Regions from separate parts of the Streptococcus canis genome, predicted to be linked through region 3. Evidence: predicted binding sites of a transcription regulator. Region 3 holds the regulator's gene; each other region holds the start of a gene.

Region 1 (3,638 bases), 260 kb from region 3:
AATGCAGGTCAATTGTGGGTTCCAACTGAAAAATCATGGCGCTTAAACGAGCGTCACTATGGTGCTTTGACTGGTAAAAACAAAGCAGAAGCTGCTGAACAATTTGGTGATGAGCAAGTTCACATCTGGCGTCGTTCATACGATGTCTTGCCACCAGCTATGGCTAAAGATGATGAGTATTCAGCACACAAAGATCGTCGTTATGCTGACCTTGACCCAGCCCTTATTCCAGATGCTGAAAACTTAAAAGTAACCCTTGAACGCGCTATGCCTTATTGGGAAGAAAAAATTGCTCCAGCTCTTCTTGACGGTAAAAACGTATTTGTTGGTGCACACGGTAACTCAATCCGTGCTCTTGTGAAACACATTAAAGGTCTTTCAGATGATGAAATCATGAATGTGGAAATTCCAAACTTCCCACCACTTGTTTTCGAACTTGATGAAAAACTTAACATTGTTAAAGAATACTACCTCGGTGGTGAATAATTTTGAAACCAGACTTCGGTTTGGTTTTTTTGTTGCTCTGTTTGGGGAAGAAAGAAAGTTCTGCTTAAAAATATGATATGATAGAACTAACTTGAAAAAAGGATAGATTATGAAAGCAGAAGAACGCCGTCAAAAAATTATTGAGTACTTAACTGGCGAACAAGAGGCCTTGTCCGCTACTTATTTAGCTAAGTTATTAGGGGTTAGTCGTCAGGTGATTGTTGGAGATGTTGCCTTACTTCGAGCCCAACAGATTGATATTATTTCAACTCCTAAGGGCTATATTATGTCAACTGCTCTGTTTAGCCACCAATATTGTGCACGTATTGTCTGTCAACACGGGTTGGCAGAAACAGAAAAAGAATTGGAAATCATTTTAGCTCATCAGGGAATTATCACAACGGTGGAAGTGGAGCATCCTATTTATGGCATGATTACAGCACCTCTAAACATTAAAAGTCAGTCTGATATGACTAATTTTATGACCAAATTGAATCAGTCTAAAGCAGAATTGCTATCTTCTTTGACAGAAGGTTTGCACAGTCACTTGATTTCTTGCCCTAATCAAGAAACGTTTATAGCTATTAAGGAAGATTTGGAAGCAGCAGGTATTCTTTACACAGAGTTATAGGGGGAATGGCAGAGCTAGTGGGATAAGAGGCAGTTTCTTTTAAAATGATATTGGTTTAACAGGTGTCTTGACACCTGTTAATTATTAAGTTATACTGTCTCTGAAAGGAGATATAATGACTAAAAAACCAACACAACTAATTGCCTATGCCTCCATCTTAGCGGCTTTTGGCATTTTAATTCCGATGATTATGCCCCTCAAACTGATTATTGGCCCTGCTTCCTTTACTTTAGCTAGCCATGTTCCCTTATTCCTAGCTGTCTTCATATCTGTTCCCGTTGCTATTTTAGTGGCTATTGGGACAGGTCTAGGTTTTTTACTGGCGGGCTTTCCCTTAGTCATTGTCTTAAGAGCTTTTTCCCATATCTTATTTGTTGTTTTGGCGGCTTGGTGGTTAAGTCGCTACCCTCAAACGTTAAAGTCACCAGCGAAAATCTTTTGCTTTGCCTTTTTTGTTAATATCATTCATGGCTTGGCAGAATTTCTGGTGGTTTATGCTTTGACAGCAACCGTAGGCACGTCTATGTCTTATTTTTGGTCAATGCTAGGTTTGATTGGACTAGGATCTCTTGTTCATGGCATGTTAGATTTTTACCTAGCCTTAGTGTTCTGGCGCTTTTTAGTGGAAAAACTAGACTTGTCGATTGCTAAAGATTGATTAGGAGAGCCAATAATCTTTTCTTATGTGATTCTAAAAAGAAGTCCTTTCTTAATGGAAGGGCTTGCATTTTTCAAAAAAATTGATATACTAAAAAGTGCATTTGTGAATACGGTAACAAAAGGAGTTAAGATGAAAACACCGGAACAGATTTTAGAGTCAACCATTCATATTGGAGAACATAAAATTGCCAAGTCTCTCCCTGCTAAGGCTATTCTAGGCTTTATTGGTGGAGCAATGATTAGTTTGGGTTACCTCTTGTATGTTAGAATTGCTGCTAGTGGCTTGGAAACCTTTGGCGCTTTCGCAAGTATTCTAGGAGCCTGCGCTTTTCCAATCGGTTTGATTATTATCTTGATGGCTGGTGGAGAATTAATTACAGGAAACATGATGGCAGTTTCTGCAGCTTTGTTGGCCAAAAAAATTAAGTTTAGCGAACTTGCCAAGAATTGGCTCATTATTACCTTGTTTAATGTAATTGGAGCTATTTTTGTAGCCTTTGTATTCGGTCATTTTCTAGGTTTGACATCAGCTGGTATTTTTAAAGAAGAAGTGATTGAAGTGGCCCATGCTAAAATAGCAGCGACCCCTTTGCAGGCGATTGTATCAGGAATTGGTTGTAACTGGTTTGTTGGATTGGCCTTGTGGCTGTGCTATGGGGCAAATGATGCTACTGGTAAACTTCTTGGTACTTGGTTTCCTGTCATGACCTTTGTAGCCCTTGGCTTTCAACACAGTGTGGCAAATGCTTTTGTTATTCCCGCTGCTATTTTTGAGGGCGGAGCTACCTGGCTAGACTTTATTCTAAACTTTACCTTTGTTTATACCGGTAACATTATTGGCGGAGCTGTTTTTGTTAGTCTTTTCTATTTCAAAGCTTATGATCACCCAGAAAAGGCATAAATCAATAAGAAAAATTTTTAGACTGGGAGGACCTTATTCCCGGTCTTCTTTTTGTAATTTGTGATAAAATAAGAAGCGAAGTTTAAAAAAAGGAGGGATTGACTTGTCAAAAAAGACACCACTTATCAAAAAACAAAAAGCAAGCGTTGCAAGACGTCTTCATCTCCTTTTTTTGATTATTGTTTTGTTATTTGTGGGGCTTGTTTTACGGCTGGCCTACATGCAAATTTATAACAAGGCTTTTTATGTGAGTAAACTAAAATCGTCGACCGTTTACAAGATTAAGGTTGCTCAGCCACGTGGCAAGATTTTTGATTATAGTGGCAAGCCCCTTGTCTCAAATACCATCAAGGATGTTGTGACTTATACAAGAAGTCCCAAAGCAAGCGCCAAGGAATTAAAAACTTTAGCAGAGCATCTTGCGACTTATGTTTCTTATCCTGAGGCTAGGGTAACAAGCCAAGCTAAAAAAGATTTTTATTTGGCTGACCCAGAAGTATATGCTAAGGTGGTCAAAAAGCTTCCTAAAAAAGCTACTTTGGATCGCTTTGGCAACCGATTAACCGAGGCTACTATTTATGCTAATGCTGTTGCCTCTTTAAAAGAAAGTGATCTCGCTTACTCAGCCGATGAGTTAAAAGTAATCGCTATTTTTAACCAAATGAATGGTGCTGCTGTTTTTACAACAGTCAACTTAAGGACGAACCCCTTAAGTGAACAGGCTATTGCAATGATTTTGGCAAATAAAGCAAAATTACCAGGTATTTCCATTGGAACGGATTGGGAGCGGCATGTGGAAAATACTAGTCTCGCGTCTATTATGGGCAAAGTTTCTAGTGAGGAAGCGGGACTTCCCAAAGAAGAAGTAGAACAGTACCTCAAAAAAGGGTATGCCTTAAATGATCGTGTGGGAACCTCTTACTTGGAAAAAGAATATGAATCTGTTCTCCAAGGTAGCCA
Region 2 (3,638 bases), 1.0 Mb from region 3:
CACATCTCCTATCTCATGACAATAGTTTTGGTAAACCGCTGAGGCTACTGCGGTATGAGGCGTCCGATAGTCATGGAATTTGCTGACAAGAGTTGCATCTCCTGTTTTGCTAGCTTCTTCGCCAAGACTGAGTCATTAAACATGTATTTATCATCTATCTGAGTATCATCAAAATTGCCCTCAATGGCAACAACGTGAATATTTTCTCCAACTTATGTGGTCATTTGCAATTCTTGAATTTTGCTAACACCGCTATGTAGGGAAAAAGCAATGATTTCTGTTCCAGGAACATCAGCAAAACCTGACATAGCAGCCTTGACTGTAGCTCCCGAAGCAGCTGTTAAAATCACAAGTTTACGATCCATATCCTGCTTTTTAGCAGCCGTTGTCAAAAGGTAGGGAAGAATAGACAAGGTCATATCTTTAGAGGCAATAGTTCCCCATGAAACAATTCCAAGTAATGACCATCTGTGAGGGAAACTACGGGTGCAATAAAAGGTGTGTCAAATGTATCATCATAAGCTAAGTGAATACACCTATGCAACTCGTCTTCGGTAAAATCATCAAAATCATCGAAAAAGACTGTCAAGATAAGTTTGACAATATCCTAATGACTTTGATTTTTAGGCTATCAAATGCCAGAGAGACTGTAGATATAGTGACTGGTGTAAACAGACCACCATCTACAGCTAGACCTTGAAAATAGCCTGACTTGCTGTTATTTTATTGTCTTGATTTCTCGTTGATTGATACATCATTGGCCTCTTTCTACTCTACCGAATTTTATTTTTCCATTATATAATATATTCTCAATTTTTTAAACTTCTAAGAAATAAAAAGGCATTCCCAAGAGAGAAATCCTCCTTGAGAATGCTACTAAAGATAGGTTTAAAGGCGACTCTACGGTACTCGCTAATGTCAAAGTTATCTAGTGTTACTTCAACTCCTTAGCGAGTGAAATCCAAAACTTTACGACCTTGAATCAAACCACGTTCCATTTCATCAAAGACTTCTGGAGCAGTGTCAACCGGAACTTTTTCAACCACTGGGACAACAAGTCCTTCTGCACCAAAGGCAAAAGCTTCTTCTAAATCTTTACGTGTTCCTACAAGTGAGCCGACAACTTTGATACCGTCTAAAACTGTTTTTACGATAGAGAGTTCCATATATTCTGATGGAAGACCTACAGCTACCACTGTTCCACCTGCACGGACACTATCAATCGCTTGGTTAAAGGCAACTTTAGAAACGGCTGTTACCACAACACCGTGAGCGCCACCAGTTTTTTCTTGAATATAGCCTGGAACGTCTTCAATTTCTTTACCGTTAACCACAATATCTGCGCCAACTTCTTTCGCTAAGTCAAGCTTATCATTATTGATATCCACCGCTACAACATGTGCATTGAAAACTTTTTTAGCGTATTGAACAGCAAGGTTCCCAAGACCACCAGCACCGAAAATCACAATCCATTGGCCTGGAGCAGCACCTGCTTCTTTAATAGCTTTATAAGTTGTTACACCCGCACAAGTAATGGAAGAAGCTTGAGCAGGGTCCAAACCTTCTGGGACTTTAACAGCGTAATCAGCTGTTACCACTGCATATTCACTCATTCCTCCATCAACACTGTAACCTGCATTTTTCACAGAGCGACAGAGTGTTTCGCGTCCTGTTGTACAATATTCACAATGACCACAACCTTCAAAGAACCAAGCGATAGAAACACGGTCACCAACTTTTAGTGATGTTACCCCTTCACCAATTTCTTCGACAATACCAATGCCTTCGTGACCTAAAATGCGTCCTGGCACTTGTCCAAAATCACCATGAGCAACATGCAAGTCTGTGTGGCAGACTCCACAATATTCGACCTTAACCAGTGCTTCACCATGTCCAATTGTTGGTAATTCATGATCAACAACTTCAACACCTGTACTAGCTTGATTAACAACTACGGCTTTCATATAAGTCCTCCATTTTTTATGATTAATCGTTACTTGTGTAACCGTTTACAACTAAAATTGTATATCTTTTCACAATTATTGTCAACTCATTTTTGGAAATTTTCTGAAAATAAACTTAACCAGTTAATTTTCAGCCTGCCTTTGTTCTTTCCTCTTTAACATTTTTTCAACGGAACTAAAGCAGTAACTACCAAATCACGTGAAGCAAAAAACGACCTCTTATGGTTCTAGTCATAAGAGATCGTTGCATCACATCACTATTAGAGATTATTTACGGCGTCCTGGGCGCTCTGCATAGCCATAGTAGGCATCTTCAATGATTTCTTGCATATGGTCAACCATTGGCAAGCGTGGGTTAGCAGGCGAACATTGGTCTTCATAGGCAAGATAAGCCAATTCACGAGAATGTTCTTTCCATTCTTTTTCGTCGATACCTTGGTCTTTAAAGTTCATCTTAATACCAACACGACAACCTAAGTCATACACAGCTTTTGCATAAGACTCAACTGCCTCTTCTGGTGTAGAAGCTGGAAGACCTAACAATTTCGCAATATCTTGGTATTTTTCATCTGCACGGTAGTAATTGTATTTAGGCCATGTTGCAGTCTTAGCTGGACGTGTACCGTTGTAACGGATAACGTATGGAAGTAAGATCGCATTGGTACGACCATGGACAGTATGGAACTGTGCACCAATTTTATGTGCCATTGAGTGCGAAATACCTAGAAAGGCATTGGCGAATGCCATACCTGCCATTGTTGAGGCATTATGCATTTTTTCACGTGACTCAAAGTCAGCTTCTTTAACAGATTTTTCAAGGGTTTCAAAGACAATCTTGATGGCTTGAAGCGCCAATCCGTCTGTAAAGTCATTAGCCATTTGAGACACATAAGCTTCTGTTGCGTGGGTCAAAACGTCCATACCAGTATCAGCAGCAATAAAGCCTGGAACTGTCAATACCAATGCTGGGTCAACAATCGCCACAGTTGGTGTTAATGAGTAGTCAGCAATTGGGTATTTGCGGTTGTTTGCCTTGTCTGAAATAACAGCAAATGGTGTTACCTCTGAACCTGTACCAGATGTAGTTGGAATGGCAATGAATTTTGTTTTCTTGCCAAGTTCTGGGAATTTGAAAGCACGTTTACGAATATCCATGAATTTTTGGACAAGGTCATGGAAATCAACTTCTGGTTGCTCGTAGAATAACCACATTACTTTGGCAGCATCCATTGGAGATCCACCACCAAGAGCAATAATAGTATCTGGTTTGAAGGTGCGCATTAATTCCGTACCCTTCATAACTGTTGTAATATCTGGATCTGGTTCAACATCTGCAAAGATTTGATAAACCACTTTATTACGACGAAGATCCAATTGTTCAATGATACGATCCAAGAAACCAAGTTCAACCATGGCGTGGTCAGTAACAATCATCACGCGTTCAACGTCACGGCATTTTTGAAGGTATTGAATTGAATCACGTTCGAAGTATGTTTTTGAAGGAACTTTAAACCATTGCATATTATTTCTACGTCTTCCTACTTTTTTGATGTTCAAGAGATTAACAGCACTAACGTTATCACCAACTGAGTTGCGGCCATAAGAACCACATCCTAAGGTCAATGATGGCAAGAAAGCATTGTAAACATCACCGATACCACCAAATGTAGAAGG
Region 3 (3,638 bases):
CAGCTTAGCAGACTTCAAGAAAATGTCTTTGCAAGAATTACAAAGTTTAGCAGGCATTGGAAAGGTTAAGGCTATTGAGATTAAGGCCATGCTTGAATTAGCAGCGCGGATTCAGGCGACAGATCAAACCTTGACAGATAGGGTTCTGTCAAGTGTTCAAGTTGCCGAAAAAATGATGGTCGCCTTAGGGGATAAAAAGCAGGAGCACTTGGTTGTTTTATATTTAGATAGTCAAAATCGGGTGATTGAGGAAAAGACGATTTTTATTGGGACTGTCAGGCGGTCAATCGCAGAGCCTAGAGAAATTTTATATTATGCGTGTAAAAATATGGCGACCAGTCTGATAGTTGTTCACAACCATCCGTCCGGAAGTATCGAACCTAGCCCGAACGATTATGGGTTTACCAAAAAAATAAAACGATCATGTGAAGACTTGGGCATTGTTTGCCTAGATCACATCATCGTTAGTTATCAAGCGTATTATAGTTTTCGAGAAAGGTCAGATCTCTTTTAATGTAATCTAGAAATCATTGACAAATAAATCAAAAAGTCGTAAATCTTCTTGCCGAAACCCCTGAAGTAATTCAGGGTGCCATTGGACACCAAGAAAAGGAATAGCAGGATTAGTTGACACGACAGCTTCGATAGTCCCATCGCGCGGGTCTCTAGCAATAACGTTTAAATCATCTGCTACTTTTTTCAAGCTTTGGTGATGAAAGGAATTGATTAAGGTTTTTCCTCCATAAATAGGATATAAGATGGAATCTTTTTCCACCACCATTTCGTGGGACAGAAAATCAGAAGGTGCATCCTGCCAATGTGAGTCAATGTTCTGATTTAAGGAACCACCTAAGGCAACGTTCATTAATTGGGTCCCACGGCAGATTCCTAAAATTGGTTTTTTCTGTGCTATAGCTTCTTTAATGATGGCTAGTTCAAAAAGATCACGTTCGGGAGAAAAGTCGTCATCAAAGGCCGCTTTTTCTTCTTGATAATATTTAGGATCTACATTTTGTCCCCCAATCAAGATAATCTTATCAACCATGGAAACATAAGTTTTAGCGGAGGATTCATCACCAATTGGTAAAATAAGAGGTAGTCCACCCGAATCAGTGACGGCTTGAACAAAACCAGTAGGAGCATACGACCAAGGCAGGTTATCCAAGGCAATGTTTAATCGTTGATTAGCAGTTATCCCTATAATTGGTTTGGGCATCATATCTCCTTAGTTAGGGTGATTTTGATTCATAAAATAGAGCAAGGTTTGCAATTCGCTGGTCAAATCGACAGATTGAACAATCACACCTTTTGGAACTTGCAGATGGACAGGAGCGAAACTCAAAATTCCCTTAATGCCAGCTTCAATCAGTTGCTCAGAAACTTCTTGAGCATAGATACTTGGAACGGTTAAGATGGCTGTTTCAATATCAGTATTGGCAAGACGTTCTTTGATAGTTGAAATACCGTAGATAGGAATACCATCGGTTGTTTTAGTGCCAACAAGAGCATTGTCGTTAGTGTCGAATCCCATAGTGATTTGCATTTTATTACGATCATGGAAGCGGTAATGCAATAAGGCACGACCAATATTACCACAACCGACTAAAATAACATTGGTAGTGGAATGATCATTAAGCAAGTCAGCAAAAAAATTCATTAACTTGGTAACATCATAACCAAAGCCGCGTCGTCCCAATTCTCCAAAATAAGAGAAGTCGCGACGTACAGTTGCAGAATCAATTCCCATCGCATCTGCAATTTGTTTAGAGCTAGCTTTTTCAACTTGGTCAGCGTAGAAACGTTTAAAAATACGGTAATAGAGTGATAAGCGTTTTGCGGTCGCTTTTGGAATAGATTTATCAATAACCACTGTTTTAACTCCTTATAGAATTATCTTTACATTTATCTCTTTCTATTGTAACAGAAGGATTGTGAAAAATGCAACTTTTTGATTAATAATTTGAAGACAGAGTATCTTAGTAGTAGTGAAAAGGGCAATCTGCGTATTTGCTAACGAAAAAAGCCAAGAAGACGATTCTTAGCTCTGCTGGTTTAATGAAGTCCATGATTTTCAAGGAAAAAGTAGAGATCTCCAAAAGAACCGGTGTAATCAAGTTGGTTACCATTTACAACAACCTTGGTTACAGGAAAATAATCTGCAATAGCAATTTGACAAGCAAACTGGGCTTGTTTGTAGTCGTCATAACTGGCATAGGAAACTTGTTTTTCTTGTTTGCTATTGGTTAAGTAGGTAATATCAATCATTGTTTCTTTACCTCCCTTTCTTGATACCATCATTATAGTACAGGGAATCAAGAAATACAATTGATTGGCTTAGTTTTCTGTCTTCGTGAAAATGTCTCGTTCCACTAGGCTATCCATGAGGAAATAAAACTTATCTTGAAGAATTTTATTATCCTCTGTTTTGAAAATATTAACCAATCTTAGTCCAGACTGGTCAGTAATGGCTAATTTAAAACCATTAAGCTCTTTGTTTATGGTAATTTTTAAAGGAAAACCTTCTCCTGAATTAGGAACCTTTTCTAACAAGCGTGTTAATTGATAATGACCAACTGTCGTTTGGGTAAAGGTGGTATCTCTTAAAGTATATTTTTTAACGTTTGGACTGATTTGGTAACGGTATTTACAGTCTTTTAAGCTAATTTCTTTTTCAAATGCCATCTGTATCTCCTAGAATTTTTCTTAAAGTTTGAGCTAACTGCGTAATCTCTTCAAGGGTGTTTTGATCTGACAAGCTAATGCGGATGGATTCTGCTAAGCGATGGGAATCCTTACCAAAATAAGCTGCGAGGACATGACTTGGTTCAACGGTTCCAGCTGTACAGGCAGAACCTGTTGAGACTGCGAACCCAGCTAAGTCAAGTTGGGTCAACAAAACCCCGTTTTGATAGCCTGGAAAGCCAATATTAAGCACATGTGGTAAATGGTTGGGACTTTGATTGATGTAATAAGTCAGTCCATCTAATTGACTTATTAAGTGTTCCCGTAAAGTGGTGATATGGTGGGTTAGTTGAGTTTGCTCAGTCATAGCATCATTTAGGGCCTGTGTCATGCCGACAATGCTTATCATGTTTTCTGTGCTAGCTCGACGTTTTTCTTCTTGGTCTCCACCGTGGAGCAAAGCATCCATTTGTAGCCCCTTACTATACAAGAAACCAACGCCCTTAGGGCCATGAAACTTGTGAGCAGAAGCAGATAAAAAGTCAATCCCAAGTTCGCTAGGAACAACCTTGAGTTTGCCAACAGCCTGAACGGCATCGACATGAAAAGCAGCTTGATGCTCTTTGAGCAGATTTCCAATGTCCTTAATAGGCAGCAGATCCCCTGTTTCGTTATTGGCATACATTATACTCACCAAAATGGTATCATCTCTCAAGGCTTTTTTTAAGTCAGCTAAATTAATTTGTCCATTTTGACAAGGCAAATAAGTGACTTCAAAACCAAATCGTTCTTGGAGATAGGCCATGGCATGAAGAACAGAATGATGCTCAATAGCAGTTGTAATGAGGTGTTTTCCCTTTTTCTGATTGGCTAAAGCATAACCTTTAATAGCAGTATTGTTGCTTTCTGTTCCACCGGAGGTAAAAATTATTTGGCGTTCACTAGCCCCAAAATGA

Evidence for each region. The regulator Rex, encoded in region 3, represses fermentation and respiration genes when NADH is low (regulators of the CRP and FNR family bind a similar motif). The targets are predictions, from matches to a motif close to TTGTGAANTANTTCACAA.
Region 1: a site for Rex is predicted at 1,879-1,896, ahead of EL097_RS06480 (formate/nitrite transporter family protein). Genes of this name have one in related genera too.
Region 2: a site for Rex is predicted at 2,022-2,039, ahead of adhP (alcohol dehydrogenase AdhP). Genes of this name have one in related genera too.

The regions. Positions count from the first base shown of each region.
Region 1 covers NZ_LR134293.1:1,256,933-1,260,570, forward strand. Annotated here, with positions in the region: gene EL097_RS06465 (phosphoglycerate mutase) at 1-486, shown strand, start outside; gene EL097_RS06470 (transcription repressor NadR) at 596-1,117, shown strand; gene EL097_RS06475 (hypothetical protein) at 1,233-1,775, shown strand; gene EL097_RS06480 (formate/nitrite transporter family protein) at 1,908-2,678, shown strand; gene pbp2b (penicillin-binding protein PBP2B) at 2,782-3,638, shown strand, end outside.
Region 2 covers NZ_LR134293.1:511,963-515,600, forward strand. Annotated here, with positions in the region: partial or broken gene EL097_RS02660 (hypothetical protein) at 1-758, opposite strand, end outside; gene adhP (alcohol dehydrogenase AdhP) at 948-1,964, opposite strand; gene adhE (bifunctional acetaldehyde-CoA/alcohol dehydrogenase) at 2,232-3,638, opposite strand, start outside.
Region 3 covers NZ_LR134293.1:1,520,839-1,524,476, forward strand. Annotated here, with positions in the region: gene radC (RadC family protein) at 1-514, shown strand, start outside; gene EL097_RS07730 (gamma-glutamyl-gamma-aminobutyrate hydrolase family protein) at 521-1,216, opposite strand; gene EL097_RS07735 (redox-sensing transcriptional repressor Rex) at 1,226-1,870, opposite strand; gene EL097_RS07740 (DUF4649 family protein) at 2,053-2,265, opposite strand; gene EL097_RS07745 (DUF1831 domain-containing protein) at 2,335-2,682, opposite strand; gene EL097_RS07750 (cysteine desulfurase family protein) at 2,672-3,638, opposite strand, start outside.